DNA from 4 places in the Massilia sp. BGA-UO-ETr-WB1 genome. Region 4 is predicted to be linked to each of the others. Evidence: riboswitches for the same ligand, from Rfam matches in the RefSeq annotation. Region 4 holds a riboswitch; each other region holds the start of a gene.
The links. Region 4 has a riboswitch for cobalamin ahead of AC56DV_RS14840 (cobaltochelatase subunit CobN). Riboswitches for the same ligand answer to the same signal wherever they lie in the genome.

Region 1 (7,379 bases), on a different contig from region 4:
CGGCAACTGGCGCGTGCAAGGCCGCGCCGCAGCGCCTTGCCCTGCCCCGGCGGCGCCGGCAGCGCCGGGCGCGCCGGGCGCGCCGGCAGCCCCGGCAACTTTGGCAGCCCCGGCGGCTGCAGGCGGCGCGCTGAGCCGCCCGGAGAATACGTAGCCCCGCCCCGCCACCGTACCGATCAGGTTGCGGTCCTCGCCCAGCGCCTTGCGCAGCGCAGCAATTTGCACCCGCAGATTGCTCGCGTGGATGTCCTGCCCCGGCCAGGCCAGCGCCAGCAGCTGGTTCTGGCTCACCACGTTGCCGCGCGAGGCGATCAGCGCCATCAGCACCGCTGTCGCGCGCGGCCCGAGTGCCACGGTGGCGCCATCTCCGGCCTGCAACTCGCCCCGTCCCGGCAGCAAGGTGTAGCGGCCGAACGCGATGATATCTGTGTCCTGTTCCAGCAATGTATCCATGAAGTGCAGCGTAACGCGGCAGTGCACAATGACCTACCCCCGATTGGGGTATACAGAACGTTAAAACATGGTTGTCTCGTGTAAAATGTTTGCCTTTGACAAACTTCTCTCGCCGTGAACGCTCCGCACGCCATCCGAATTCTGGTCGCCGACGACCATCCCCTGCTGCGCGAAGGGCTGGCCGCCGTGCTCGAACATAGCCCGGACGTGACGCTGGTGGCCGAAGCGGGCGACGGCGCCCAGGCGGTCGAGCAGTACCTGCTGCACCGCCCGGACGTGACCCTGATGGACCTGCAAATGCCGGTGATGAGCGGGATCGACGCCATCGCCGCCATCCGGGCGCAGGATCCGCAGGCGCGCATCATCGTGCTCACCACCTATAAAGGCGACGTGCAAGTGCTGCGCGCGCTGAAAGCCGGGGCGGCGGGCTATCTGCTGAAAAGCATGCTGCGCAACGACCTGCTGGACACGATACGCAAGGTGCACGCCGGGCAGCAGCACATACCGCCCGAAATCGCCGCCGAGATGGCCGCCTACTTCGCCGCCGACGCGCTCACCGCGCGCGAAACCGACGTGCTGCGCCTGGTGGCGCTGGGCAATTCCAACCGGCGCGTGGCGGCGGAGCTGGGCATCGCCGAGGAAACCGTGAAGGCGCACATGAGCGGCCTGCTGGCCAAGCTGGGCGCCAACGACCGCACGCACGCCGTCACCATCGCCATCCGGCGCGGCATTATCGACGTCTGATATAAGGGGCATATGCCGCAGCGCTGGAAAACCCTGGCCATCCTGGCCTGCACGCAGATCATGTCGTGGGGCGCGCTGTATTACGCGATCGCCATCCTGGCGCCCGGGATCCAGCGCGAAATGGGCTGGCGCAGCGAGGCGGTGGTGGGCGCGTTCTCGTGGAGCCTGCTGGTGTCCGGCCTGGCCGCCACGCCCATCGGCGCGCTGCTGGACCGGCACGGCGGGCGCGGCGTCATGGGCGCCGGCTCGCTGCTGGGCGCCCTGGGCTTCGCGCTGCTGAGCCAGGTGGGCAGCCTGCCCGTCTACTACGCCGCCTGGACCGTGCTGGGGCTGGCCATGGCCATGACCATGTACGAGGCCGCCTTCGCCACCATCAACCGCCAGTTCGGCATGGACAGCCGCAAAGCCATCTCCACGCTCACCCTGTTCGGCGGTTTCGCCAGCACCGTTTCCTGGCCGCTGACCCAGTACCTGGACGCCCACGCCGGCTGGCGCGGCACCTGTTTGATCTACGCCACAGCGCAGCTCGCGCTCAGCTTCCCGCTGCACCTGCTGCTCCCCGCCGGCAAGCAACTGCCGCCGCACCCCGCCGCCGCGCGCGGCAGCAGCGAGCCAGCCCCCGCGGCGCCAGCCCATCCGACCGCCCCGCGCGACCACACGCTGCAGGAAGCCATCCGCCACCCGGCCTTCTGGAAGCTCGCCTTCGCCTTCTCCGCCAACAGCTTCATCTTCTCCGCGCTGTCCGTGCACCTGATCCCGCTGCTGCAGCAGTACGGCCACAGCGCCGCGCTGGCCGTCTGGCTGGCCGCGCTGGTCGGCCCCATGCAGGTGGCCGGCCGCATCGGCGAGATGACCATCGGCCGCAACGCCCTGCCCCGCACTGTCGGCAAGATCACCTTCGGCGCCCTGCCCGCCGCCCTGCTCGCGCTGCTGCTGTTCGGCCCCCACGCCTGGGCAGCCGCCCTGTTCTGCATGATCTACGGCATGAGCAACGGCATCCTCACCATCGTGCGCGGCACCATCCCGCAGAGCATGTTCGGCCGCCGCCACTACGGCGCCATCTCCGGCGCCCTGGCCGGGCCCGCCCTCATCTCGCGCGCCGCCGGGCCGCTGGCCGTGGCCGGCCTGGTGCAATTGGGCGCCCCCGCCACCTTGCTGCTGGCGCTGCTGGCCGTGGCGCTGGCGTCGCTCGCCTTCTACCTGCTCGCCATCCGCGCCCAAGTTTCCAGGGAGTAGCGTGCGCCGCCGCCGCGCCCGGCTCACTACCATGGCCACATTGCAAACCATGCGGAAGGCCAGCCATGTCTGCGACAGTGGGCGATTTCCTCTTGCAGCGCCTGGGGGAATGGGGCGTGCGGCGGGTGTACGGCTATCCCGGCGACGGCATCAACGGCATCGTCGGCGCCTTCGGGCGGCAGGAAAAGATTGCATTCATCCAGCCCCGCCATGAAGAAATGGCCGCCTTCATGGCCACCGCCCACGCCAAGTTCACCGGCGAGACCGGCGTGTGCCTGGCCACCTCCGGCCCCGGCGCCATCCACCTGCTCAACGGCCTGTACGACGCCAAGATGGACCACCAGCCCGTGGTCGCCATCATCGGCCAGCAGGCGCGCATGGCCATGGGCGGCGACTACCAGCAGGAAGTGGACCTGCTCTCCCTGTTCAAGGACGTGGCGCACGAATACGTGCACGTGGCGAACGACCCGGCGCAGGTGCGCCACCTGATCGACCGCGCCATGCGCATCGCCAAGGAGCAGCGCACCGTCACCTGCATCATCTTCCCCAACGACGTGCAAGACCTGCCCGCCGTGCCCAAGCCGCCGCGCGAGCACGGCTCGCTGCACAGCGGCATCGGCGCGCTGAGCGCCAGCGTGCAGCCGTCGATGGAAGGCCTGCAGCACGCGGCCGGCATCCTCAACGCCGGCGGCAAGGTCGCCATCCTGGCCGGCGCCGGCGCGCTGCACGCCACCGACGAACTGATCGCCGTGGCCGACCTGCTGGGCGCAGGCATCGCCAAAGCCCTGCTGGGCAAGGCCGCCGTGCCGGACGACCTGCCCTATGTGACCGGCTCCATCGGCCTGCTCGGCACGAAACCCAGCCACGACATGATGAACGGCTGCGACACGCTGCTGATGGTGGGCTCGTCCTTCCCCTACGCCGAGTACCTGCCGAAAGAAGGCCAGGCGCGCGGCGTGCAGATCGACATCGACGCGCGCCGCACCAGCCTGCGCTATCCGATGGAGCTGAACCTGGTGGGCGACGCCAAGGCCACCCTGGCCGCACTGATCCCGCTGCTGCACCGGAAGACCGACCGCAGCTGGCAACAGCAGATCCAGGAAAATGTGCAGCGCTGGTGGCACGTGCTGGAAGCGCGCGCCATGAACGAAGCGGACCCGGTCAATCCGCAGCGCGTTTTCTGGGAACTGTCATCGCGGCTGCCGGACAGCGCCATCCTCACCATCGACTCCGGCTCGTCGGCCAACTGGTACGCGCGCGACGTGCGGCTGCGGCGCGGCATGATGGCCAGCCTGTCCGGCGGACTCGCCACCATGGGTCCGGCCGTGCCCTACGCCATCGCCGCCAAATTCGCCTGGCCGGACCGGCCCGTGATCGCGCTGGCCGGCGACGGCGCGATGCAGATGAACGGCATCAATGGGCTGATCACCGTGGCTCGGCTGTGGCGGCAGTGGGCGGATCCGCGCCTGGTGGTGATGGTGCTGAATAACGGCGACTTGAATCTGGTGAGCTGGGAGCAGCGCGGCACCAGCGGCGATCCGCGCTATGCGCCGTCGCAAGGGCTGCCTGATTTTCCGTATGCCGCGTACGGCGAGCTGCTGGGCCTGAAAGGCATCCGCGTCTCGCGCCCCGAAGACGTCGGCCCGGCCTGGGACGAAGCGCTGCGCTGCGACCGGCCCTGCGTGCTTGAAATGGTGACCGACCCGAACGTGCCGCCGCTGCCGCCGGACGTATCCCTCAAGCAGGCCCGCGCCTACTTCTCGGCGCTGCTCAAGGGCGACCCGGACTCGATTGCCATCATCAAGGCGACCATCAAGGAGACGTGGGATTCGTGGTTCCCGCCCAAGACCTGAGGTAGTGTCCAAGCATGAAAGTGCTACTCGCCTCTGCCGGCATGGGCAGGGTGCGTGTCCTGTTTTTCGGTTTTACTAAAATGTGCTAACCACTACTAGCTAGTGCTACCTAGTGCTATCCATCGATATTTTTGCGAGACGCGGATTAAAACAAATTACGTTTACGTAAACGTCACTTGTTGTGCTAATCTTTATTTAACAGGTGCGCCGGGCAAGTTCTTGTCCGGCGTTAAACGGGAAAGTGGTCGGCGCGCACCGAACAACGCGCGCTCCAAGCCCCTGCTGCCTCCGCAACGGTAGGCAAGTGCGGCTGCTTCATCCATGCCACTGGTCCACGAGACTGGGAAGGCGAAGCAGCAAGACTTGCAAGCCCGGATACCGGCCTGTTGATCTTCAGCGCCGCCCGCTCCATGGCGGCGCCGGGTCTGGTCACGTGCGGAAGGCGCGTGACGGGTGCCGCGCGGCGGGAGACGCCGCACGGCTTACTTTGCAGACTGGCGGCGCAACGCGCGCAGAGACGCAGGCGCGCCGCCCATCAAGGAACGCACACCATGGCTACTGCTATCCCTACCGTCAAACTCCTCATCAACGGCGCTTTCATCGATTCGCGCACCGAGCATTGGAGCGACGTCGTCAACCCCGCCACCCAGGAAGTGATCGCCCGCGTGCCGCACGCCACGCCGGACGAGATGGCGCAAGCCGTTGCCGCCGCCAAGGCCGCTTTCCAGACCTGGCGCAAAACGCCGATCGGCGCGCGCGCCCGCATCTTCCTCAAGTACCAGGCGCTGATCCGCGAGCACATGGCCGAACTGGCGGCCCTGCTCACCGCCGAGCAAGGCAAGACCCTGGCCGACGCCGAGGGCGACGTGTTCCGTGGCCTGGAAGTGGTGGAGCACGCGGCCAACATCGGCCAGCTGCAGATGGGTGAACTGGCCAGCAACGTGGCCGGCGGCGTGGACACCTACACCGTGCACCAGCCGCTGGGCGTCTGCGCCGGCATCACGCCGTTCAACTTCCCTGCCATGATCCCGCTGTGGATGTTCCCGATGGCTATCGCATGCGGCAATACCTTCATCCTCAAGCCTTCCGAGCAGGATCCGATGGTGACCATGCGCCTGGCCGAACTGGCGCTGCAGGCAGGCATTCCGCCCGGCGTGCTGAACGTGGTGCACGGCGGCGCGGACGTGGTGAACGCCATTTGCGACCATCCCGACATCAAGGCCGTGTCCTTCGTCGGCTCCACCACGGTGGGCACGCATGTGTACCAGCGCGCCACCCTGGCGGGCAAGCGCGCGCAGTGCATGATGGGCGCGAAGAACCACGCCATCGTACTGCCGGACGCGCACCGCGAGCAGACCCTGAACAACCTGGCCGGCGCCGCTTTCGGCGCGGCGGGCCAGCGCTGCATGGCGCTGTCGGTGGTGATCCTGGTGGGCGAGGCGCAGCAGTGGCTGCCGGACCTGGTGAAGAAGGCGCAGACGCTGTCCATCAACGCCGGCGCGGAACCGGGCACCGATATCGGCCCGCTGATCTCGCGCAAGGCCAAGGCCCGCGTGCAGCAGCTGATCGGCCAGGGCATCGAAGAAGGCGCGCAGCTGGAGCTGGACGGTCGCGCGCCCACCGTGCCGGGCTACGAGAGCGGCAACTTCGTCGGCCCCACCGTGTTCTCCGGCGTGACGCAGGACATGGCGGTCTACAAGGAGGAGATCTTCGGCCCGGTGCTGTGCGTGATGCACGCCGCCTCGCTGAAGGAAGCCATCGCCATCATCAACGCCAACCCGAACGGCAACGGCACCGCGCTGTTCACGCAGTCCGGCGCGGCGGCCCGCACCTTCGAGGAGGACGTGGACGCGGGCCAGGTCGGCATCAACGTGCCGATTCCGGTGCCGGTGCCGCTGTTCTCCTTCACCGGCTCGCGCGGCTCCAAGCTGGGCGACCTTGGCCCCTACGGCAAGCAGGTGGTGGCCTTCTACACCCAAACCAAGACCATCACCGCGCGCTGGTTCGACGACGCGGCGGTGACAGGAGGCGTGAACACGACCATCTCGCTCAAGTAAGGAGGCTGTCATGGACTTCGAACTGAACGAGGACCAGCGCGCCTACCAGGACGCCGCGCGCCAGTTCGCCGCGCGCGAGATGGCGGCGCAGGCGGCGCGCTGGGACGCGGAGGGCATCTTCCCGCGCAAGACCATCGCGCATGCCGGCGAGCTGGGGTTCTGCGGCCTGTACGTGCCGCAGGCCATGGGCGGCCTGGGCCTGTCGCGGCTGGACGCCACCGTGGTGTTCGAGGAGCTGGCGCGCGCCTGCCCTTCCACCACGGCTTATCTCACCATCCACAACATGGCCAGCGCCATGATCGCGCAGTGGGCGCAGCCCGAGGTGCGCGAAGAATGGATCGCCGACCTGGCGGCGGGCCGCAAGCTGGCGTCCTATTGCCTGACCGAGCCGGGCGCGGGTTCGGACGCGGCTTCGCTCACCACGGCCGCCGTGCGGGATGACGGCGGCTACCTCATCACCGGCGGCAAGGCCTTCATCTCCGGCGCGGGCGCGACGGACGCGCTGGTGGTGATGGCGCGCACCGGCGGCGCGGGCGCGGGCGGCATTTCGGCCTTCGTGGTGCCGGCCAACAGCGCCGGCATCACCTACGGCCGCGAGGAGGAGAAGATGGGCTGGAACAGCCAGCCCACGCGCGCCATCAGCTTCGACGGCGTGCGCGTGCCCGTTTCGCACCTGATAGGCCGCGAGGGCGACGGCTTCAAGCTGGCCATGCGCGGGCTGGACGGTGGCCGCATCAACATCGCCACCTGCTCCATCGGCGCGGCGCAGGCGGCGCTGAACAGCGCGCAGCGCCACATGGGCGAGCGGGTGCAGTTCAAGCGCGTGCTGGGCGACTTCCAGGCCTTGCAGTTCAAGCTGGCCGACATGCAGACCGGCCTGGTGGCGGCGCGCCAGATGGTGCGGCTGGCGGCCACCAAGCTCGACGCGGGCGCGGCCAACGCGGGCATCTACTGCGCCATGGCCAAGCGGCTGGCCACGGACACCGGTTTCACGGTCTGCAACGAGGCGCTGCAAATCCACGGCGGCTACGGCTAC
Region 2 (7,379 bases), on a different contig from region 4:
CGCCTCCAGCGCGGCCCGCGCCAATTGCGCGCGGCAGGCTTCGCGGCCAACGATCCACAGGTCCAGCGACTTCACAGGCGCGCCGCTGGCGCGCTCCAGCAGCATGGGGTCGATGAAGTCCGGCCCGCATTTGAACACGCGTACCTTGCGGCCCATCCGGGTCAGCTTGCGCGCCAGCGCCGCCGTGACGGTGGTCTTGCCCTGGCCGGACGCCACCGCCGCCACCAGCACCACCGGGGCGTTGATATGCGAAGACGTTACCATTCCGTGCCCGCCTGCGCGCCGATGCCCGCCTTGAAGGCATGCTTGACCACGTTCATCTCAGTGACGGTGTCCGCCACGTCGATCAGTTCCTGCGGCGCGCCGCGCCCGGTAATCACCACGTGCTGCATGGCCGGCCGCTCCAGCAGGTCGGCGATCACGGTATTCACGTCCAGGTAGCGGTACTTCAGCGCGATGTTCAGTTCATCCAGCACCACCATGCCCACGCCGGGATCGGCCAGGAAGCGCTTGGCCTGCTCCCACGCCAGCTCGGCCTTTTCGATGTCGCGCTCGCGGTTCTGGGTTTCCCAGGTATAGCCCTCGCCCATGGAGTGGAAGCTCACCTCTTCCGGGAAGCGGCGCAGGAACTGCTCTTCGCCGGTCTGCATCGCACCCTTGATGAACTGCACCACGCCCACTTTCATGCCGTGGCCCATGGCGCGCACCGCCATGCCGAAGCCGGACGAACTCTTGCCCTTGCCGTTGCCGGTGTTGACGATGATGATGCCGATCTGTTTGTCGGCCGCCGCGATCTTGGCGTCGATGATGGCCTTCTTGCGTTCCATGCGCACGCGGTGGCGCTCGTTCAGCGCGTCGATATCGTTGGTGTCGTTGATGTTGTCGCTCATGCTATTTCTTCCTTCGGTATGAAGATGTGGCGCTGGCCGTGCCGGATCACGTCGATCGGGTGGCCCAGGTAGTCGCTCAGTATGTCCGGCTGCATCACGTCTTCCACCGGCCCGGCCAGCCAGCGGCCGTCGCCCATCAGCAGCAGGGCGTGGGTGGAAACGCTGTGCGCCAGCGTGAGGTCATGGCCGACCATCACCACGGTTTTATGTTGTTCGCAGCACAGGCGCGCCAGCAGGCGCATCACGCTCACCTGGTGCGCCAGGTCGAGCGCGTTGGCCGGCTCGTCCAGCAGCAGCAGCGGCGTGTCCTGCGCCAGCATGGCGGCGATGGCCACGCGCTGGCGCTCGCCGCCGGACAGCGTGCGCACATTGCGTTGCGCCAGCTCCGCCACTTCCATGGCCGCCAGGGCTTCCATGGCCAGGCGGTGGTCGTCGGTGTTCTCCCAATAGCGGTCGCCATGATAGGGATGGCGCGCCGACAGCACGGTTTCGATCACGCTGTAGGCAAAAGCGTCGTTGCGCGACTGCGCCAGGAAGGCGCGCTCGCGCGCCAGTTCGGCCAGCGGCCAGTCCGGCAGGCTGCGGCCCTGGATGGACACGCCGCCTTCATCCAGCGGGATCAGCCCCGCCAGAGTGCGCAGCAGCGTGCTTTTGCCCGCGCCGTTGCGGCCGATCACGCTCCAGCATTCGCCGTCGCGCACTTGCCAGTCCAGTTTTTCGATCAGCGTGCGCGCGCCGATGCGCAGCGTCAGCTCATGGGTGGTGATCATGCGGGTGGCGGTCATTTCTGCAGCCTGTGGAGTTGGTACAGGAACACCGGGGTGCCGATCAGCGCGGTCACCACGCCCACCGGCAGCTGCAGCGGCGCGAACAGGGTGCGCGCCAGGGTATCGGCCAGCACCAGGTAGCCGCCGCCCGTCAGCATCGCCGCAGGGATCAGCACGCGGTGGTCCGGGCCGAAGGCGAAGCGGCAGGCGTGCGGCACGATCAGCCCCACGAAGCCCACGCTGCCTGCATTGGTCACTGCGCTGGCGGTCAGCAGGGCGGACACGAAGAACAGTCCCTTGCGCAGCGCGCCCACGTTGATGCCCAGCGTAACGGCCGCCTCGGCGTGCAGCGCCATCACATTGATGGCGCGCGCGCTGCGCAGCGCGAACAGCGTGGCGCCGGCCAGTACGATCCACGGTATCCAGCGCATCGGCGCCCCGGCCAGGTCGCCGATCAGCCAGAACACCATGGTGCGCAAGCGGCTTTCAGGTGCGATCGACAGCATCAGCGTGATCAGCGCCGTGCAGGCCGCCGTCAGGATCACGCCGGTCAGCAGCAGCAGGGCGGTGCCGCCTTCGGCCGCCGCGCCGCTGCGCATGTCGCGCCGCGCCAGGAAGTACAGCATCATGGACACCGCCACCGCGCCGCCGAACGCCGCCGCGTCCACCACCCAGGCCGCGCACATGAACATCATGGCCGCCAGCGCGCCCACCGCCGCGCCGGACGAGATGCCCAGCACGTAGGGGTCGGCCAGCGGGTTGCGCAGCAGGGCCTGCATCATCACCCCCGCCAGCGACAGCGCCGCGCCGGTGACGAACGCCGTCAGCGCGCGGCTGCCGCGCAGGTCGAGCAGGGTGGCGGCAAGGCTGTCGGCCTTGCCGTTCCACAGTTCGCCCAGCGCGCCGGGAATGTCGGACAGCGGAATGTGGACCGAGCCGGTCACGCCGGAGAACAGCAGGCTGCCGATGACGAACAGCAGCAGTCCGCCGGTGATGGCGCTTGCCCGCGTGCGCAGATTGGAGGGGTGTGGATGCATGGTGCTTTAAAAGACCCTTTTGTTTAACGCTTTACTTGATACCGTAACGAACTGCGGCGAAGAACTTGGCGCCCGGCGTGCCGTAGTTGCGCGCCACTTCGTAGTTCTTGTCGGCGACGTTGTTCAGGCGCGCCAGCACGGACCAGTCGCGCGCGAACTGCCAGGTGGCGTACAGGTTCAGCAGGCTGTAGCCGCCGAGGCGGTTGCGGTTGGCGGCGTCGTCGAAGCGGCGGCCGGAAACCTGCAGCTCGGCGCCCGCGGTCAGCGCGCCTGCGGCGTATTCTACGCTGGCATTGCCATGCTTCTTCGAGCGGCGCGCCAGCGATTTGCCGGTGGTCTCATCCTTCGGGTCCTGCCAGTCGGCGTTGGCGGCCACGGTGAACGCGCCGATGCGGCGGCTGCCGCTCAGCGATACGCCTTCCAGCATGGCGTGGTTCACATTGTAGGAGCAGCTGCCCTTGCGGGTGGGGTCCGGGCATGGCGTGGTGGTCACCAGCATGTCGGTCAGCTTGTTGCGGTAGATGCTGGCGCCGAATTCGGTCACGCCGTCGTCGTACTGCAGGCCTGCCTCTGCGTTGCGGCCCTGCTCCGGCTTGTTGTTCTCGTAGCCGAAGCCCGGATAGTACAACTCGTTGAAGGTGGGCGCGCGGAAGCTGGTGCCGAAGCTGGCGCTGACGCGCAGCGCGCTGCTGAAGCGGTAGCCGTAGCCTGCCGAGCCGGTGGTCTTGGTGCCGTACTGCGAGCTGTCGTCCGCGCGCAGGCCGAAGGTGGCCAGGTGCGCGCCGCGCTTCATGCTGTAGGCGCCGGCGTAGGAATCGGTCTTGCGGACCTTGCCCAGCGCGGGCGTGGAACCGGACACCACCTTCTCTTCGCGGTGGCCGAGCAGCAGCTGCAGCGTATCGTCGCCGATGCGGAAATCGTTCTGCCAGGTGACGTCGGTCTGCTTGCTGTCGATGCGGCTGTAGGCGCTGGCCACGCCGGTGTCGGAGATCGAGGTGTCTTCCGCCTTGGCCAGCTGCACGGTGCTGTACCAGTTGTCCATCACCTGGTTTTTGCTGAACACGCCCAGGTTGGACAGTTTGGTCTGGCTGCGCGTGTCGTAGCGGCTGGCGCCGCTGTCGAACCGGGCGTCGGTGCGGCTGTTGAGGAATACCAGGCCCAGGTCGTGGCCCTTGGCCAGCTCGAAGCCGAACTGGCCGGAAGTGCTGGTGCGGTCGTAGCCGTCATCGTCCGCGTTGAAGCTGCTGCTGCCAGGCTTGGTGGACGAGAAACCGTCCGATTTTTCGCGGCCGGCGCTGATGGCGTAGCTGAAGCTGTTGTCGCCTTCGCTGGCGCCGAAGATGCTGGCGTCGTATTTGCGGGTCTGGTCGCTGCCCACGCCGAAGGACGCGGACACGTTCTGCGGGCCGGCGCCCTTCCTGGTGAAGATCTGCACCACGCCGCCGATGGCGTCGGCGCCGTACAGGGAGCTCATTGGGCCGTACACGATATCGATGCGCTCGATGGCCTGCAGCGGAATCGCCGACCAGCTGGCGGTGCCGGAGGTGATGGAGCCGATGCGCACGCCGTCCACCAGCACCACGGTCTGGTTGGCATTGGCGCCGCGCAGGTAGACGCTGGAATTGGTGCCGGGGCCGCCGTTGCGGGCGATCTCGATGCCGCGCTGGCGCTGCAGCAGGTCGGTGATGGAGCCGGCGCCGGAGCGGGCGATGTCTTCCGCCTGCAGGGTGACGATGTCGCTCAGCACGTCGCGCTGCAGTTGCGACGAACGGGTGGCGGTGACGATCACGGCGTCCGATACGGTGGTCTGGGCGAAGGAAGGCGCGGCCATAGCCATGGCCAGCGACGTGACGGCCGCGTGCCGGATTACAGGAAAACTCATAGTAGTTCTTTGTATAGTATGCAACCAGCCTACTTCCCCGTGGGCTGGATTGAACAGATGCGCGCTGCGCATCCACCTGCTTTGGCCGGTATCCGGGCTCGCAAGTTGAACTGCCTTACCTTCCCATGCTGAGCACAGTGGTTTGTCGGAGGCAGCTTGTCGCCGTGGGCGACACTTGTTTACCGTTGCGGGGGCAGCACACGTTGGCCGTTTTCCTGGTAGGGGAGCGGCTTCGTGTTTCCCGTTTAACTGCGCGCATAGGCATGCGCGCGGGCACCAAAACCCGGCCATTATACGGACTTCAGGCGACGGCTTCCAGAATGACAGTCTCGCCGTAGGCGACCTTGTGCGGCGCGGCGGCGGCCCGCAGCGCGATTTCGGCCAGCGGCAACCCGGCGCGCAGGCCAGCATCCAGCGCCGCCAGCAGGCGGATCGTGCCGGCGTGGCAGATGATGGCGGCGGCTTGCGGGCCGCCCGCTTGCCCGCCATGCCGGCGCAGCAGGTCCGCGCGGAAGGCGGCTACCCGTTCGGCCACCTGCAGCACGCTCTCGCCGCCGCCGGGACGGTAGCAGGCCAGGTCCGCCGCCCAGGCATCCACCTCGGCGCGCGGGACATCGTCCCAGCTGCGCTGCTCCCAGGCGCCGAAATCCATCTCGGCCAGGCGCGCGTCCAGCGTGTGCGGGCCGAGGCGCTTGGCCAGCGCGGTGCAGCGCTGAAGGGGGCTGGAATAGAGCGGCGTGCCGGGCGGGATGCTGGCGCTGGCCAGCAGCGCCGCATGCACGCGCGCGATATCGTCCGGCGCGGCGGGCAGGTCGCTGCTGCCGTAGCACACGCCCGGCGCCACCAGCGGCTGCGGATGACGCACCAGGATCAGGCGCATGGCCCGCACCCTCTGTGGCGCCGCCGGGCCCGCGTGCTCATATCTGCCACGCGCCGTGTCCAAGGCCGGCCAGCACGCACAGGTAGATCAGCACTTCGGCCAACTGCTGCACCGCGCCCAGGCAGTCGCCCGTATAGCCGCCGATGCGGCGCGCGCATTTGCGGCCCAGCCATGCGGCGGCGGCCAGCGCTGCCGGCACGGCGGCGGCGATGGACTGCCACGGCAGCCATCCCATCGCGCCGATGATAGCCGCCGGCAGCGCCGCGCAAATGCAGGCAATGCCAAACTCCGCGCCGCTCATCTCTTGCGCCATGGGCTTGGACTTGCCCTCTGCACGCGCATACTCCATGCGCCAGATCAGCGACGTGGCCGCAAGGCGCGACAGCGGATGCGCCAAAAACAGCGCGGCCACCGCCACGGCGGGCGGCAGCATGGCCAGCGCGGCGCATTTCACCGCCAGCAGGCAGATGGTGCCGATCGCGCCGTACGCACCGATGCGCGAATCCTTCATGATCTCCAGCACGCGCTCGCGCGTCATGCCGCCGCCAAAGCCGTCGCACATGTCGGCAAAGCCGTCTTCATGGAAAGCGCCGGTGGCGTAGATGCCGGCCGCCGTCGCCAGCAGCACGGCAACCGGCGCGGGGAAGACGAAGGCCGCCGCCGCGTACACCGCCGCGGCGATGGCGGCCACCACCAGCCCCACCAGCGGGAAGTAGCGCGACGCATGGTGCAGCCACGCGGGATCGAAGCCCACCCAGCGCGGGATGGGCAGCCGCGTGAAGAATTGCAGCGCAATGAAGAACAGCCGCAGCTGATGCAGGGCGTAATGCATGGCCTGCCGCGCTTACTCGGACTTCTCGCTCACCTGGGCGGACTCGAAAGTCGCCATCTGGTTCACGAAATTGACCGCCGCGTGCAGCAGCGGCAGGGCCAGCGCGCTGCCGGTGCCTTCGCCCAGGCGCAGGCCCAGGTTCAACAGCGGGCGCGCGCCCAGGTTGGCCAGCATCTGTTTGTGGCCGCTCTCGTCCGAGCAATGCGCGAACACGCAGTAGTCGAGTATGGCCGGCTGCAGGCGCGCCGCCACCAGCAGCGCGCTGGTGACGATGAAGCCGTCGATCAGCAATACCTTGCGCAGCTCGGCCGATTTCAGCATGGCGCCCGCCATCATGGCGATCTCGAAACCGCCGAAAGCCGCCAGCACGTCCAGCGGATCGTTGGCATCGGCATGCTTCGCGGCGGCCGCCTCGATCACGCGCTGCTTGTGCAGCACGCCCTCGGCGGACAGGCCGGTGCCCGCGCCCACGCATTGCGCCACCGGGATGCCGGTCAGCTTGTGCATCAGCGCGGCGGCGGCAGTGGTGTTCCCGATGCCCATCTCGCCGAAGCCCACCACGTTACCCGCCAGGTCCGCAGCCAGCGCCGCGCCGTGCGCCAGCGCGGCGGCGCATTGTTCCGCCGTCATGGCCGGCTCCTGCGCGAAGTTACGGGTGCCGTGCGCCACCTTGCGGTCGTGCAGGCCGTCGCGCGCGCCGAAGTCATGGTTCACGCCGGCGTCCACCACGTGCAGCGCGCAGCCCATCTGCCTGGCGAATACATTGATGGCGGCGCCCTTGGCCAGGAAGTTCTCCACCATCTGCCAGGTCACGTCCTGCGGGTAGGCGGAAACGCCTTCGGCAACCACGCCATGGTCGCCCGCGAACACCAGGATCGCCGGACCTACTATAGAGAGTGCCGTTGTGCCCTGGATCAGGCCTATCTGTTTGGCCAGCGCCTCCAGTACGCCCAGGCTGCCGAGCGGCTTGGTCTTGTTATTGACGGCGCGCTCCAGCGCAGCGGACAGTTCGGCATTCGCGGTGGGGGAAATAAGCATGGGAGTTCATAGAGAAGGAAACGAGTTGCGATGGTACAGCTTGCCCTTGCGGA
Region 3 (7,379 bases), on a different contig from region 4:
ATCCCCAACGTCGGCAAATCGACCTTGATGAACGCGCTGCTGAAAAAGCGCGTGGCCAAGGTGGGCGACGAGCCGGCGGTGACGAAGGTGCAGCAGAAGCTATACCTGGACAAAAACACGGTGCTGGTCGACACGCCCGGCATGCTGTGGCCCAAGATCGCCATGCCGAGCGACGGCCTGATGCTGGCCGCCAGCCACGCCATCGGCTCCAACGCGCTGATTGAAGAAGAAGTGGCCGAATACCTGGCCGGCGAAATGCTGCGCCGCTACCCCGATCTGCTGATGGCGCGCTACGGCTACAAGAACATCGAAGAGATGGACGCCATCGCGGTGGTGGAGGGGATTGCCGCCAAGCGCGGCTACCGCCAGAAAGGCGGCGACTACGACTACGAAAAAGCCGCCCACATCTTCCTGCAGGACTACCGCACCGGCGCGCTGGGCCGCATCTCGCTCGAAACGCCCGCCACCCGCCAAGCCGCGCTGGCCGTATTCGCCGAAGAGCAGCGCGTGAAAGCCGAACTCGCCGCCGCCAAAGCCGCCGCCAAGGAAGCCGAGCGCATGAAAGGCAAGCGCGGCACCTGACAATCGCGATACTTCACTTAGTTGCTCTACACCAAAATGGGGTCAGGGTTAATTAATTTGGCAATAATTGCCAAATTAATTAACCCTGACCCCATTTTGTGTTTAGGCAAAGCGGAAGCTGGAGACGGCGAGGCTGCCCATGAAGGCGTCTTCGTGGTAGACGCTGCTGGCGGCCTCGCCGCTGGCGGCGCCGTGGGCGACCATCAGCGGCAGCAGGTGCTCTTCGCGCGGGTGGGCGGCGCGCGCGGCCGGGGCGCTTTCCCACGCCAGCAGCCGGGCTTCCCGTTCGGCCGGCGGCAGCGCCATCGATTCGCGCAGCCAGGCGTCGAACTGGTGCGAGGCCGCCGCGCCCGCCGCGCCGAACTGGCGCAGGTTGTGGTAGCTCAGGCCGCTGCCCACGATCAGCACGCCTTCTTCACGCAGCGGCGCCAGCGCGCGGCCGATGGCGATGTGCTCGGCCGGGTCCAGTCCCTGTTTCAGCGATAGCTGCACGATGGGCACGTCCGCCGCCGGGTAGATCGGCTGCATGGCCGAGAAGGTGCCGTGGTCGAAGCCGCGCTGCGGGTCGAGGTGGGCGGCGATGCCGGCGCCGTTCAGCAATTGCTGCACGCGCGCTGCCACTTCCGGCGAGCCGGGGGCGCTGTACTGGATTTCGTAGGTGTAGTCGGGGAAGCCGCCGTAGTCGTAGATCATGGGCGGCTTGGGGCTGGCCGAGATCAGCGGCTCGCGCGCTTCCCAGTGCGCCGTCACCACCAGCACGGCCTTGGGCTGCACGCCGAGCTGGCGCGGGATGTCTTCCAGCGAGGCTTTCAGCGCGTCGTAGCGGCCGCCGTACTGGTCGAGCATCCACGGCCAGGGGCCGCCGCCGTGGGACAGGAAATAGGTGGGAAGTGCAGTGTTGGACATGGCGTGCTCCTGGTTTTCGATGCACTGACTATAGGCTTGCCCGCCTTGTTCATCAATCGTGTTTTTGTGGATGGATCGTTCAGGATTTGTTAATAATGCCGATGAGCGCGAACAGCCGCGCGCTGCGCATCCAGGCCAGCAGCACGGCGATCACTTGCGTCAGCAGCAGGGCGAACAGGAAGCCGGCGGTGCCAACGTGGGGCACGTGGACGCGCGCCAGCCCCAGCGCTGCAACCGCCGCCAGGCCGGCGATGCTGATGGCCGCATAGCTGCCCAGCATGGCGCCCGGACGGCACGCCAGCAGGCGCAGGCCGTGCCACCAGCAGATGACGGCGGAGCGCCGGCGCCGGTCCGCCGCCAGCACGGCGCGGCCCGCGTCCAGCGTGGCCAGCGCCAGCGCGAACAGCAGCGCGGCCAGGGCGTCGGCAAGGACGCGCAGGAATCGCCCTTCATCGGGCGTGATGGCGCTGTCGGCGCCGCTGCCGGCGATGTGTTGCAGCGTGTTGCCGAAGCCGAGCGCGGCGCCCAGCGGCACCACGGCCCACAGCAGCATGCGGAACATGCGCGGATATTCGGCCACGGCGCCGGCGAACAGCTCGCGCCAGCCCGGCACGCCCTCGAAGCGCGCGGCGGTGGCGACGGCGCCGGTCAGCAGCGGCGAGAGCAGCAGCGTGAGCACCAGCGCGGTGCCGGCGCCCAGCTTCATGGCCAGCGGGTTGCGCGCCGGGTCGCTCATCAGGTCGGCGATGTTGGACAGGTCGAGCCGCTGCGCCAGTTCGGCCGCGTGCACGGAGTGGTCGAAGGAGGCGCTGAAGTGGCTCCAGAACGGCAGCGCGAGCGCCAGCGTGGGCAGCAGCAGGGCGATGGTCCACAGCGCCAGCAGGCGCCATTGCAGCGCGGCGCGCGCGGCGTGCAAACAGGTTGCGGTCAGTTTCATATGGCGGCGATCAGGGTCAGGATGGTTTGCGCGAGCGCGGCCAGGTCGAAGGTCCAGCGGCGCGAGGCGGCGCCGTCGGCCTTCAGCGTGCGGCTGTCGTCGAGCTTGTTGGTGTCCAGCAGGTGCTTGCGTTCCGGGTCCAGCTGGGCCGACACGGCCTTGGCCGGCTTTTGCCATACGAAGCGTTGCCAGCGTTCGCCGTTCTGCGGGTCCCACTTGACGGTTTCGCTGCTGCCGTCGGCGAAGCGCACCAACAGCGTTTGCGGTACGGCCTCGCCGCGCCGGCGCACCACGACCTCGGTGAGGAAGGGATACGGGCCGGTACCGGCCTTGGCTTCCGGGTGCGCCTTGTCCCATTTTTCGCGCGCGGCGTCGATCTGCTGGTCCACCTGCTCCTGCGTCAGCGCCACACGCTTGCCGTTGACGATGCTGCTGCCCGGCTGCGGCAGCACTTCCTCGCTGCGGATCGATTGCACGCGGTCATCCACCTTGCCGGTGCGGTAGATCTGCTGCGCAAACACGCGCTCCACCACCGCGCGCTGGCCGCTGGCTTCGGCCAGCGTCTCGCGCAAGTCGGCGATGCTGGGGTGGCGGAAGCGCCAGCGCCTGTAGTATTCCTTGAAGGCTTGCTCGGTGGCTTCCTTGCCCAACTGCGCCTCCAGGTCGTGGAAGATGATGGCGCTGCGGTTGTAGGCCGGGCCGATGCCCTGCAGGCGCGAATACGCGTTCTGGCCCGCCGGATCGGCCGGGTTCTCGCGCACCGCGCCGCCCAGTTCATAGTGGAAGCCGTCGAAGCCCGGCGAGATGCCGACGGCGCGCAGCCACCACGGCGCCGGGTGGATCCGCTGCCCGCGCTCGCGCGCCATGCGCATGTTCCAGTATTCGTTCAGGCCTTCGTCCAGCAGCGGTTCCTCGAACTCGTTGGAAGCGAGGATGCCGTAGAAGTAGCCGTGGCCGAATTCGTGGATGTTGACCAGGTCCAGGTCGAATTCCTCCAGCGAGTTTTTCTCCACCTTGGTGAAGCTGTCGGCGGTGTAGAAGGTGGGGTATTCCATGCCCGCCGCCGCGCCGGCGTTATGCGGCGGCAGCACCACGGTCAGCGTCTTGTAGGGGTAGGGGCCCAGCGTCTTTGAGTAGTAGGTGAGCGCGTCCTGCGCGGCCTTCAGCGACGGCGCCGCGCTGGCCTTGAACTCCGGCGCGTACAGCACCTTGATGCTGACGGGCGGGCTGCCCGCGCCGCTCCAGCTGCCGGTCAGCGGCGGCGCGTAGCGCTTGTCTGCGGTCCAGGCGAAATCGTGCACGTCGCCTTGCACGTAGTGGTGGGTGAGCATGCCGTTCTTTTCCACCGGCGCGCCCTGCAGCTCGCCGGTGGCGCCCACCGTGTATTCCTTGGGCGCGGTGAGCTTCACGTCGAAGCTGCCGAAGTCGGCGTAGAACTCGGACTCGGCGTGGTACTCGTGCACGTTCCAGCGCGGCTTGGTGGCGCCGCGTTCGCCCGCCAGTTCCAGCACGCCGATCTTGGGGAACCACTGCGCCACCAGGTGGAAGCTGCCGAAGTAGCCGCTGCGCGCCAGCAGCCGTGGCAGCTGGCTGTGGAAGTCGATGGCGAGCGTGGTGCTGGCTCCCGCTTCCACCGGCTGCGGCAGGTCCAGGCGCACCACGGTGCGGTCGCCGGCCGGGCCGCCGTCCGGCTGCACGAAAGATTGCTCCACCTTGGCGCCGCCCTGCGTCACGCTGCGCAGGTCGATGTGGCCCCATTCGCCGTCCTTGGGGTCGGTGCTGAACATGCCCTGGCCGCCCATGGCGCGGTGTTCGGTGAAGAAGGTGGTGCCGGCGTGCTCGAAGGCGTTCAGGTAGAGGTGCAGGTAGACCGTGCGCACAGGGTGCGCGCTGCGGTTGCGCCAGGTGAGCTGCTGCTTGCCGTCCACCGTGTGCTTGACCGGGTCCAGCGTGGCTTCGATCTTGTAGTCCACCACGCGGTCCGACAGCGTCGGCTCGCTGCCGGTGCGCGGCCCGCCCCAGGCGTCCGGCGCGCTGGGCGTGGTCACGGCGGCAGCCTGCGCCGGGGCGAAGGGGATGCCGGTGTCCGTGTAGGGTTCCGGGATGGCGATGACCTGGACTTGCGCCAGGGCCAGCGCCGCCAGCGTGGCTGCGGCTGCCACGGCGGCGACGGCGGCGAGCTTGCGGTATGAGTGTGCGTTCATGCCCGCCACTATAAACCAAGCCCGTAATAAATTGCCAACGTTATCAACCTGATCGGCAGGAGTATAATGGCCGCGTTTTGGTGCCCGCGCCCATGTCCATGGACGCAGTTAAACGGGAAACACAAGGCAGCCAGCGCTCATCGGCAGCGCGGCGGCCAAGGTGTGCTGCCCCCGCAACGGTACGCAAGCGCCGCGCTGTAGAGTGCGCGGCAGGCTGGATCGACAACCACTGTGCAGGCAAGGCCTGCGCCGGAAGGTGATCCCGTCCCGTCTTGCCAGCCCGGATACCGGCCAGACAGGTGGAAGCGCGAACAGCCTTCCGTTGAATCCGCCCTGCGGGGACGCAGGCGGATGCTCACTACGCGTAAAGAACACAATGAACAACTCGAATTCCCGCCGTTCGCCGGCACCGATGGCGCTTGCCATTGCCCTGTGCTTCACCGCCGCCGCCCCGGTTGCCGCCCAGACCCCGGCGCAGGTGCTGGCCCCGGTAGTGGTCACCGGCGCCCGTTTCGACAGCGACCCGTCGCTGCTGCCCATCGGCGCCACCGTCATCAGCGCGGCCGAGATCCGCCGCTCCGGCGCCAGCGACGTGAACCAGGCCATCCGCAAGATCGGCGGCGTGCTGGGCCACCAGAGCCTGGACGGCAGCCCGGACTTCGCGCTGGACCTGCGCGGCTTCGGCACCAACAGCAGCCAGAACATGGTGGTGATGCTGGACGGCGTGCGCCTGTCCGAGAATGAACTGAGTTCGGCCATCCTGTCCACCATCCCGGTGGATTCGGTCGAGCGCATCGAGATCACGCGCGGCGGCAGCAGCGTGCTGTTCGGCGACGGCGCCACCGGCGGCGTGATCCAGATCGTCACCAAGCGTCCAGGCGCGCGCTCGGCGGGCACCCATGGCAGCGTGTTCGGCGAAGTGGGCCAGTTCGGCCTGCGCGAAGGCCGCGCGGCGCTGACGCATGGCGCGGGCAACTGGGCGTTCGACCTGTCCGGCGGCGCGCTGGACACCGATAACTACCGCGACAACAACGATTTCAAATCGCGCAGCGTGAACGCCGGCGCGCAGCTGGCCTTCACCGACGGCCGCGCCGGCGTACGCCTGTCGAGCACGCGCCAGGACTCGCGTTTCGCCGGCTCACTGACCCAGGCCCAGTTCGACGCCAACCCGCGCCAGGCCAGCACGCCGAAGGACTTCGGCTCGCTCGACAGCGACCGCTTCACCGCGTTCATCGAAGCCAAGGTGGCGGGTTACGACCTGGCCGCCGAGCTGTCGCACCGCCGCAAGGAGCTGGAAGCGACCTACATCTTCCCCGCCAGTACCTACCAAGTCGACTACGAAAGCAAGCAGACCCAGTTCTCGCCGCGCGTGCGCAAGCTGAGCCAGTTCGGCGGCCTGCTGAACGAAGCGGTGGTGGGCGTGGACTTCATCGACTGGACCCGCGACGTGAAGGGCGGCAGCCCGTCCAAGGCGACGCAGAAATCGAAGGCGCTGTACCTGCGCGACGAGGTCAAGTGGGAAGCCTTCCGCCTGGCCGCCGGCGTGCGCCGCGAGCTGTTCGACAAAGTCAACACCGACCCGTCGCCGTGGTCGGTGGCCAACTATGACGTCACCCAGGCCCAGAACGCCTGGGACGTGCAGGGCAGCTACGCGCTGTCGCCGAAAGCCACGCTGCACGCCAAGATCGGCCACAGCTACCGCGTCGCCAACGCCGACGAAAACGGCTACACTCCGCTGCCGGACACCGTACTGCAGCCGCAGACCTCGCACGACCTGGAACTGGGCACCACCTACACCGACGGCGGCAGCAAGCTGTCGGCGCGCGTGTTCCGCCACGAGCTGCGCAACGAGATCTTCTACGATCCGACCGCCGGCGCGTTCGGCTTCGGCGCCAACACCAACCTGGCGCCGACCAAGCGCCAGGGCTTCGAGCTGGACGCGAGCGCCGAGCTGGCGCGCGACTGGACCCTGAGCGGCCACTACCAGCGCGTGAAAGCCACTTTCACCGAAGGCGCCATCGCCGGCCGTGAAATGGTGCTGGTGCCGAAGAACGTGCTGAGCGCGCGCCTGTCGTGGACCCCGGCCGACGGCCAGACCGCCGACATCGGCGCGCAGTGGGTGGACAGCCAGCGTTTCGGTTCCGATTTCGACAACAGCTGCGCCGCGCGCATCCCGTCCTACACCACGCTGGATGCCCGCTACGCGCGCAAGTTCGGCGCCTGGGAAGTGGCGCTGTCCGGCCTGAACCTGACGGACAAGAACTACTACGGCATGGCGTTCCAGTGCAAAGGCGGCATTTACACCTCGGACGGCCGCCAGCTGAAGTTGTCGGCGCGCTACGAATTCTGAAGCGTCCCTCGATAAGCTGAATTAAGTGAAGCTTAAAATCCCCGCTGGACGGGGATTTTTTTCGCCCGGCCTGATGGCGGGCGCGAAAAAATGGTAATCTCGCGGCGTTTGCCACTCTTACTCTAGAAGGACCACTATGCGATTTCTGCGCCTGATCATTGCTGCCGCCGCCCTGTCGTTCACCGCTGCCGGCGCTTCCGCAGCCGAACCGAAGGAAGGGGTGGACTACACGACGCTGGCCTCGCCTGTGCGTACCGACACCGGCAAGAAGGTGGAAGTGATCGAATTCTTCATGTATTCCTGCCCGCACTGCAACTCCATCGAGCCGATGATGGCCGACTGGGTGAAGAAGCAGGGCGACAAGATCGCCTTCCGCCGCATCCATTTCCCCGCCGGCGGC
Region 4 (7,379 bases):
CGGGGTGGTCAGTTTGACGTCCAGAACGCCGTCGGAGGAGACAGCACGGCCTTCGCGGCCACCGGTTGCTTTGGAAGTTGCGCGGTACAGAACTTGTTTGATCGACATGATGTTTCCTTTGCTGTGGGTTAAGTTAGATTGCTATCTATTAAATCGTGCCCTACTTTTTGCTACGTCTCGCTGTGTTTGCAGCGCCGATGTAGGTACTTTATATCGTGCGCTATGTAATAGCAAGCGATATTTTAAAAATCTTCAAAAAAATTTCAGGGCAGCTTGCGGCGCCCCAGCAGCTTGAGGGTGAGGTTGCGTCCGCAGCGCAGTACGGGATACAGGAGGCGGGACAGCGTGCGCGAGCGGAACACCGCGCTGTTGATACGGTTGAACATGCCGGAAGGCGTGCTCAACAACGCAAGCAGGTGCACGCATTCTGCGCCGTAGTAGACGCCGCCGCCGTACAGCGCCACCATGCCTTCGTTCAGGTCGTAGCCGCCGCGCCGCAGCCGGGCGGCGAGCGCGGGATCGCTGCGGGCGTCGACCAGGCGGACCGGCCCGGCCGCCTCGCGCAGCGCGAGCACCTGTACATAATTCGAGCAGAACGGGCACTCGCCGTCATACACGATCACCAGGCCGCCGGGGAGCTCAGCCTGCAAGGTCGATTCGGTACTCATTGCGGTAGACCTTTCTTTTCAGGGCGCCGGTGTCCGGGTCCAGGCACACGGAATCGATCACCATGCGGTAGGCGCGCACGCGGCGCATGTCTACGCCGGCAAACGCCTTCTCGACCGATGGCGCGCTCCAGAAATGGTGCGGGTAGATGCTGTTCGGCCAGCGTCCGCCGGCCCCCGTTTTGCTCAATACCTGCCGATGGTAACCCCGGATGAAGGCGGACACGCTTGCGCCGTCCCACACAACGTCGGTGGCCGGGGCCGAGCTGGCGAAATCGCAACGGTAGGATTGGCGCACGATGGCGGACGAGAACGTGCCGCCGTTGGTCGCGGTGGGCAAGTACCTCCCGGGCGGCAGGCCAAAGCTCATGTGGGAGATGGGGTAGGAGTAGAAGCCGAACGCGGTGGACGGCATGCGCTCCGTTTTGCCGTCTTCCAGCTCCACGTCGAAATGGACTTCGTTGACCGCCAGGCTGTCGTACCAGCCCAGCCGGGCGACGTTGGCGAACAGCGGCGCCAGCACAATGGCGAGCGCGCCCGCCGCGCCGGTCTTCCAGTTGAAGGCGCCGCGGGGCAGTTGCGACACCGCCGCGATGATGGAGAGGTTCACCATGAACCAGGTCCAGAAATTGGCGCCCACCAGCACGAAGATCCCGATGTGCATCAGGTCGAACAGGTCGAACAGGGCGAACAGCACCAGCAGCAGCCGCCGGTTGGCGAACACCAGTACCGCCGCCAGCTGGATCAGGAACACGCCTATCGCGAACGGCCGGCCCACCACCTGCAGCAGCGCCGACACCATGCTGGTCAGCGCGGTCCAGTCGCCCCACAGCAGCTGCTTGTTGTGCAGCGCGACGTGGTAGATGTTGCGGTTCTCGTTGTTGAGCGCCCAGTCCAGCACACCGCCATCCAGGCCGCCCTTGGCAAGCGACGAATAGAAATAGTTCGCCGCCTGCATGGCGATCGCGATGAAGAGTATGGTCCAGTAAGGCGCCGTGCCGCCGATGCGCGGCCAACTGGCAGGCCAGCGCCGTTTCGCCAGTTCCAGGGCGACCACCGACAGCGACAGGTAGACCGGCAGCTGTATCATCGGATTGACATCGAGCAGGGTGTGGAAGGGGAAACCGGTGATATAGCCGGCAGCGTGCTTGATCCAGTAAATGTAGAAGCCGCAGTACAGCAGCCATGCCGGGCGCTGCATGGACAGCAGTGCCGCAACGCCGGCCATCGGCCATGCAAGGTTGAGGATGAACTGGCTCCAGCCCTTGAAATCGTGCGCGATCGCGGGAACCGAAGGGTAGAGCAGCATGCTGTACACGCCGCACGCGATGCCCATGCCGCGCATGAGCGTGCGGAGTGGGCGCGGCACGCAAGCGTAGCTGACGCCGGAGGCGGCGATGCAGGCCGCCGCTACGGCGATCAGTGCCGGCAGCGTGGTGGACGGGTACCAGCGCAGCACGTCCTCCAGCAGCCAGTAGGCCTGGAACACGGTTGCCGAAACCACGGCCACGCCGGCGACGGCGAGTGCATCGGCCGCCGGCGCTACCCGCATTCCGGGCGGCTCCAGCGCACCATAAGTAGACGGTTCCATGGGCTTCCTTTGTCCGTGAAATTCAACACTAACCGCCCGCCGCTCCATCCGTCCACCGCAACGAACATGTTTCATGACCATGCTCAATACGGTAGAATCGCGGCATTAACGTGAATGGTGCCCTCCCGCTTGTCGGCTGGAGGGTGAAACGGGAAGCCGGTGACGCGCGGGATTTTCATCCCGCGCCAGTCCGGCGCAGCCCCCGCTGCTGTAAGCCTGACGACTTTGACCGAACGCCACTGTGCATTGCACGGGAAGGCAGGGCCGAAGGAGGATGAAGGCCAGCCAGAAGACCGGCCAGTCACGAAAATTGCGCAAAACCCGGGGTGTGGTTTTGCCTGTTTTCCTGCGCGCCCGGCGCGCAGCTACTGGTTAAAGTTCAAATTGAGCACCTCCATACTCCTGCGGTTCGCCGCAGCGCTGCTATGCGCCTGCGCTTGCGCGCGCGCACCGGCCGCCACCCTGTTCGCCATCGTCACCGAGCGCGCCGCGCCGGCGGCCATCGAGGCTGCGCACCGTCACCTGGCCAGCCATCCCGGCGACCGCATCGTGCTGCGCACGCCCGCGCAATGGATGGCGGCCAGCGAGCGCGACGCCGGCTTGTGGATCAGGCAGGCCGATACCGTGCTCGCGGTGTCCCTGTTCGGCGATCCGGCGCGCCGCCTGAAGGAAGTGCTGCCGCGCCACGCCCGGGCCCAGACGCCGGTGCTGGCCTTCAACGGCGAAGCCAGCCTCAGTCTCATGAGCCGCGATCCGCGCGCCAGCCTGCACGACTTTTCGCCGGACACGCTGCGCGAACTGTCGTCGGAGGCGCCGCCCGCAGCGGCCCTGAAGGCGGCCCAGGCCAACCCCGCAGCGAGCCGCTGGCTGGCCGCGCGCCAGGTGTGGCAGGCGGGCGGCGCCGACAATACGGCGGCGCTGTTCGCGCACTTGCTCAATCCATCCGTGGCGCTGGCCGGACCGCGGCCGGAACCGACGCTGCGCGTGCGCGTGGGCCAGCGCGAACTGACCGACGCGGCCGCGTGGGGCAAGGCCGCGCAGCTGGGCCTGAAGCCGCAGCCCACCGTGGTGGTGCTGGATCTGTCCAATATGGATAGCGCGGTTCCCGCCGCCGTGTGCCGGCGCGTGGAGCAGCGCGGCCAGCCCTGCGTGCAGGTGCTCACGCGCTGGGGCGGCGCTTCGCGCGAGGCGCTGGAGCGCCTGCCCGAACTGATCGCGCCGGCGCAGCCGGCGGCGCTGGTGGTGCTGCAGGACTTCGTGGTGGGCGCCGCCGAGGGGCGCGAAGCCGTCACCGAAGCGTTCAAGCGGCTCAACGTGCCGGTGTTCAAGGCGATCCGCCTGTCCGACCGCACCGCCGTGCAGTGGCGCCTGTCGCCGGACGGCCTGCCTCCGGACTCGGTGCAGTACCGCGTGGCGCTGCCGGAACTGCAGGGCATCGGCCAGCCCATCGTGGTGGCCGCGCTCGGCCAGGCGCAGCTGGACCGCCGCACCGGCATCGAGAACCGCCCGCCGGTGGTGCTGGCCGAGGAGGCCGACCGGCTGTCCGCGCGCGTGAGCCGCTGGCTGGCGCTGCGCAGCAAGGCCAATAGCGACAAGCGCGTGGCGCTGATCTACTACAACCATCCGCCGGGCCGCCAGAACATCGGCGCCGACAACCTGGACGTGCCGGCCTCGCTGTTCGACATGCTGAATGCGATGAAGAACGCCGGCTACACGGTGGGCACGCTGCCCGAATCGCCGCAAGCGCTGCTGGACATGATCATGGCGCATGGCGTGAACCTGCCGGAAGACCGCGCCGCGCTGCGGGAGCTGAGCGGCACGGTGAACAGCGTCGGCGCGGCGGACTATGCGCGCTGGTTCGGCGCCTTGCCGCCGCGCGTGCAAGGCGAGATGACCAGCGGCCTGCTGGGCCGCCTGCATGCCGACGTGCTGGAAGCGGAGGCCGCCGGCGAGCGCGCGCTGGGCCGCAAGCAGGCCGAAGTCATCATCAAGGAATTGCAGCACCTGGTGGAAGGCGCCGACCATCCGCAGCGCGAAGCCGCGATCCGCGACCTGGCCGCGCTGGCCGAGGGCTATCACGCTTGCCTGGACGCGGGTGCCATCCCCGCGCGCGGCGCCAGGAGGAAAAGCGGCTGCGCCGCGCTGGCGCCGCTCAGCAAGCGGCTGTCCGGCTACGGCATCGAAGGCTTGAAAGGCTGGGGCGCGGCGCCCGGCAAGATCATGGTCGACAGCGGCAAACTGCTGGTGCCCGGCCTGGTGTTCGGCAATGTGTTCATCGGCCCGCAGCCGCCGCGCGGCTGGGAAGTGGACGAGGAACTGCTGCACGCGAACACCAGCATCACGCCGCCGCACCAGTACCTCGGCTACTACCACTGGCTGCGCGACCGCTTCAAGGCAGACGCGCTGGTGCACGTGGGCCGCCATTCCACCTACGAGTTCTTGCCCGGCAAAGCGGTCGGCCTGAGTTCCGACGACTATCCCAGCCTGATCGCCGGCGACCTGCCGGGCATCTATCCCTACATCGTCGATGGCGTGGGCGAGGGCACGCAGGCCAAGCGGCGCGGCTTGGCCGTCATCGTCGACCACCTGACGCCGCCGCTGGCCTCCACGCCGCTGTACGACGATCTGCTGGCCTTGCGCCAGGTGGTGGAGAGCTTCGAGGCCGCCAGTTCGGAGTCGCTCAAGACGCAGGCCGCCGCGCTGATGCGCGAGCGCGTCAATGCGCTCAACCTGAAGGCCGAACTGGAAGCGTCCATGGCCGACGTGTTGGCCGTGCGCGGCATCGGCTTCGACGCTGCCGACGACGACCTGCTGGCGCACGAAGTGGGCCACTACCTGACCAAGCTGCAGGAGAAGTTCATGCCGCACGGCCTGCATATTTTCGGCCGCCCATGGAAGCAGGAGTCGATCGACCTGATGCTCGATTCGATGAAGAAAGGCGGCATCGATGGCCCGGACATCGCCGCCAGGCTGGCCGATTCGCCGCGCCGCGAGATGCTGGCGCTGCTGGCCGGGCTGGATGGCGAGTACATCGAACCGGGCAAGGGCAACGACCCGCTGCGCTCGCCCGAGGCGCTGCCCACCGGCCGCAATTTCCACGCGGTGGACGGCGACATCCTGCCGACCCGCCTGGGCTACCAGCTGGGCGAACGCATGGCCGCCAAGGCCAACGCGGGCAAGGGCGGAGACAGCTCAACCAAGGGCAGCGAAGGCATCATCCTGTGGGCCTCCGACGCGGTGCGCGACGAGGGCGTGATGGTGGCGTTCGCACTGGCCATGATGGGCACCGAGCCGGTGTGGAACGCGCGCGGCATCGTCACCGACGTGAAGCTCAAGCCCGGCGCCGTGCGGCGCGACGCGCTGGTGACCACCTCCGGCCTGTTCCGCGACCTGTATCCGAACCTGATCCGCCTGATCGACCGCGCCGGGCGCATGGCGCTGGCCGCATCGGCCGCCACGCTGGCCGGGCGCGACCCTGCGCTGAAGGAAGCCTTGCAGGCGGCGCTTGCGCCGGTGCCGGGCGTGGCCTGGGGCAGCGAAGACCCGGCGCAGAACCGCGTGGCGCGCGAATGGCTGGTGCGCCGGCGCGCGCTGGCCGCCGCCGGCATGCCGGCAAGCGAAGCTGGCCGCGCCGCCGCGCAGCGCGTGTTCGGCGACGCGCCCGGCGCATACGGCACCGGCGTCAACCGCCTGACCGAGCGCTCCGGCGCCTGGCGCGAGCGCGAGGAAATCGGCCGCGCCTACCGCAACCGCATGGGCCACGCCTACGGGCTGGACGCCAGCGGCGAGGCCACCCACGCCGCCTTCGACGTGGCGCTGGACGGCATCGAGCGCACCTATCATGGCCGCGCCAGCAATCTGTACGGCCTGCTCGACAACAACGACGCCTTCGACTACCTGGGCGGCCTGTCGCTGGCCATCGAAGGCCGCACCGGCCGCGTGCCGCAGGCCTTCATCCTGCAGCATGCACAGCCGGGCCGCGCCGACGTGGAACCGCTGGCGTCGGCCTTGCTGGGCGAGCTGCGGGGGCGCTTCCTGAACCCGGCCTGGCTCAAGCCGCTGATGGGCCACGGCTACGCCGGCGCGCGCACCATGGGACAGGAGTTCCTGGAGAACCTGTGGGGCTGGCAGGTTACGCGGCCGGACCTGGTGAAGAACTGGGCCTGGGACGAAGTGAAGTCGGTGTACTTCGACGACGCGCACAAACTGGGCCTGCCTCAGTTCCTGGGCCGGCAGCACAACGTGCACGTGAAGGCGCACATGCTGGCCATTTTCATGGTGGCCGCCGAGAAGGGCTACTGGAAGACCGACCCCGCCACCATCAAGCAGATGGGCGGCGAACTGGCACAGCTGGTGGCGAAGAACGGCTTGCCGGGCAGCGGCCACGCGGCGCCCAACCATCCCATGTGGGACTGGCTTGCGCCGCAGCTGGACAGTGCCGACGCGGGCGCGCTGGGCGTTACGCTGGCCAAGGCGCGCGGCGAACTGCTGCCCCCCGATGCGGCCAGCCAGCCGCGCGTGGCCGATGCCGCCACCGCTGCTGCCGCCGCCACGCCGCCGGCCGCCGTGAAGGACAGCGCCGCCAAGTCCGCCGAAGCGCCCGACAGCGCCGAGGCGCCCGCCGAGCCGGCCCCGCGCCTCTACGAACTGCACCAGAAAGTCGTGCCGCCGGAAGCGCCCGCCGTGCGCGCTGCCAAGCTGCTCGGCGCACTGGCCGCCTTGCTCGCCCTGTTCTCGCTGGGCCTGTGGCGCGGCCGTCGCGTGCCCAACGTACCTCAACCTATCAACCTGTAAGGAGTTCCCCATGATCGAAACCATGTCCTACGCCTGGCTGCATGACGCGGTCAGCTGGCTGCTGGCGCCCGCGCTGGCCACGCTGCTGCTCGGCTGCGCCATCGCGGTGGTGGAAGCGGGCATCGCCGCCGGCGAGCGCTTCCACGGCCTGGCCAAGCTGGCCGCAAGCGGCAACCTGGCGCAAGTGCAGGCCATTGCCCGCCACCGCCTGGAGCGCGCCGACCTGCTGGCGCGCATCCCGCCGATGCTGGGCCTGATGGCCACCATCATCCCCCTCGGGCCCGGCCTGGCCGCGCTCGGACAAGGCGACCCCGCCCAGCTGGCAAGCG

Region 1: it holds a riboswitch for cobalamin, as region 4 does, so the genes downstream of both, AC56DV_RS11980 (CoA-acylating methylmalonate-semialdehyde dehydrogenase) here and AC56DV_RS14840 (cobaltochelatase subunit CobN) in region 4, are expected to answer to the same signal.
Region 2: it holds a riboswitch for cobalamin, as region 4 does, so the genes downstream of both, AC56DV_RS04340 (TonB-dependent receptor plug domain-containing protein) here and AC56DV_RS14840 (cobaltochelatase subunit CobN) in region 4, are expected to answer to the same signal.
Region 3: it holds a riboswitch for cobalamin, as region 4 does, so the genes downstream of both, AC56DV_RS23145 (TonB-dependent receptor) here and AC56DV_RS14840 (cobaltochelatase subunit CobN) in region 4, are expected to answer to the same signal.

What each region holds. Positions count from the first base shown of each region.
Region 1 is NZ_JCAQOT010000023.1:800,782-808,160, reverse strand. Features, by position in the region: gene AC56DV_RS12000 (ATP-binding protein) at 1-453, opposite strand, end outside; gene AC56DV_RS11995 (response regulator) at 568-1,197, shown strand; gene AC56DV_RS11990 (MFS transporter) at 1,210-2,433, shown strand; gene AC56DV_RS11985 (thiamine pyrophosphate-requiring protein) at 2,499-4,286, shown strand; cobalamin riboswitch at 4,470-4,687, shown strand; gene AC56DV_RS11980 (CoA-acylating methylmalonate-semialdehyde dehydrogenase) at 4,838-6,343, shown strand; gene AC56DV_RS11975 (acyl-CoA dehydrogenase family protein) at 6,354-7,379, shown strand, end outside.
Region 2 is NZ_JCAQOT010000019.1:262-7,640, reverse strand. Features, by position in the region: gene AC56DV_RS04360 (cobyrinic acid a,c-diamide synthase CobB) at 1-264, opposite strand, end outside; gene cobO (cob(I)yrinic acid a,c-diamide adenosyltransferase) at 258-890, opposite strand; gene AC56DV_RS04350 (ABC transporter ATP-binding protein) at 887-1,660, opposite strand; gene AC56DV_RS04345 (FecCD family ABC transporter permease) at 1,672-2,694, opposite strand; gene AC56DV_RS04340 (TonB-dependent receptor plug domain-containing protein) at 2,726-4,576, opposite strand; cobalamin riboswitch at 4,643-4,872, opposite strand; gene AC56DV_RS04335 (histidine phosphatase family protein) at 4,878-5,456, opposite strand; gene AC56DV_RS04330 (adenosylcobinamide-GDP ribazoletransferase) at 5,494-6,288, opposite strand; gene cobT (nicotinate-nucleotide--dimethylbenzimidazole phosphoribosyltransferase) at 6,301-7,326, opposite strand.
Region 3 is NZ_JCAQOT010000026.1:167,961-175,339, reverse strand. Features, by position in the region: gene ylqF (ribosome biogenesis GTPase YlqF) at 1-582, shown strand, start outside; gene AC56DV_RS23160 (DODA-type extradiol aromatic ring-opening family dioxygenase) at 685-1,488, opposite strand; gene AC56DV_RS23155 (hypothetical protein) at 1,568-2,425, opposite strand; gene AC56DV_RS23150 (M1 family metallopeptidase) at 2,422-4,629, opposite strand; cobalamin riboswitch at 4,692-4,939, shown strand; gene AC56DV_RS23145 (TonB-dependent receptor) at 5,006-6,979, shown strand; gene AC56DV_RS23140 (thiol:disulfide interchange protein DsbA/DsbL) at 7,116-7,379, shown strand, end outside.
Region 4 is NZ_JCAQOT010000024.1:359,568-366,946, forward strand. Features, by position in the region: gene AC56DV_RS14825 (organic hydroperoxide resistance protein) at 1-108, opposite strand, end outside; gene AC56DV_RS14830 (thiol-disulfide oxidoreductase DCC family protein) at 264-668, opposite strand; gene AC56DV_RS14835 (hypothetical protein) at 640-2,256, opposite strand; cobalamin riboswitch at 2,355-2,572, shown strand; gene AC56DV_RS14840 (cobaltochelatase subunit CobN) at 2,641-7,050, shown strand; gene AC56DV_RS14845 (MotA/TolQ/ExbB proton channel family protein) at 7,061-7,379, shown strand, end outside.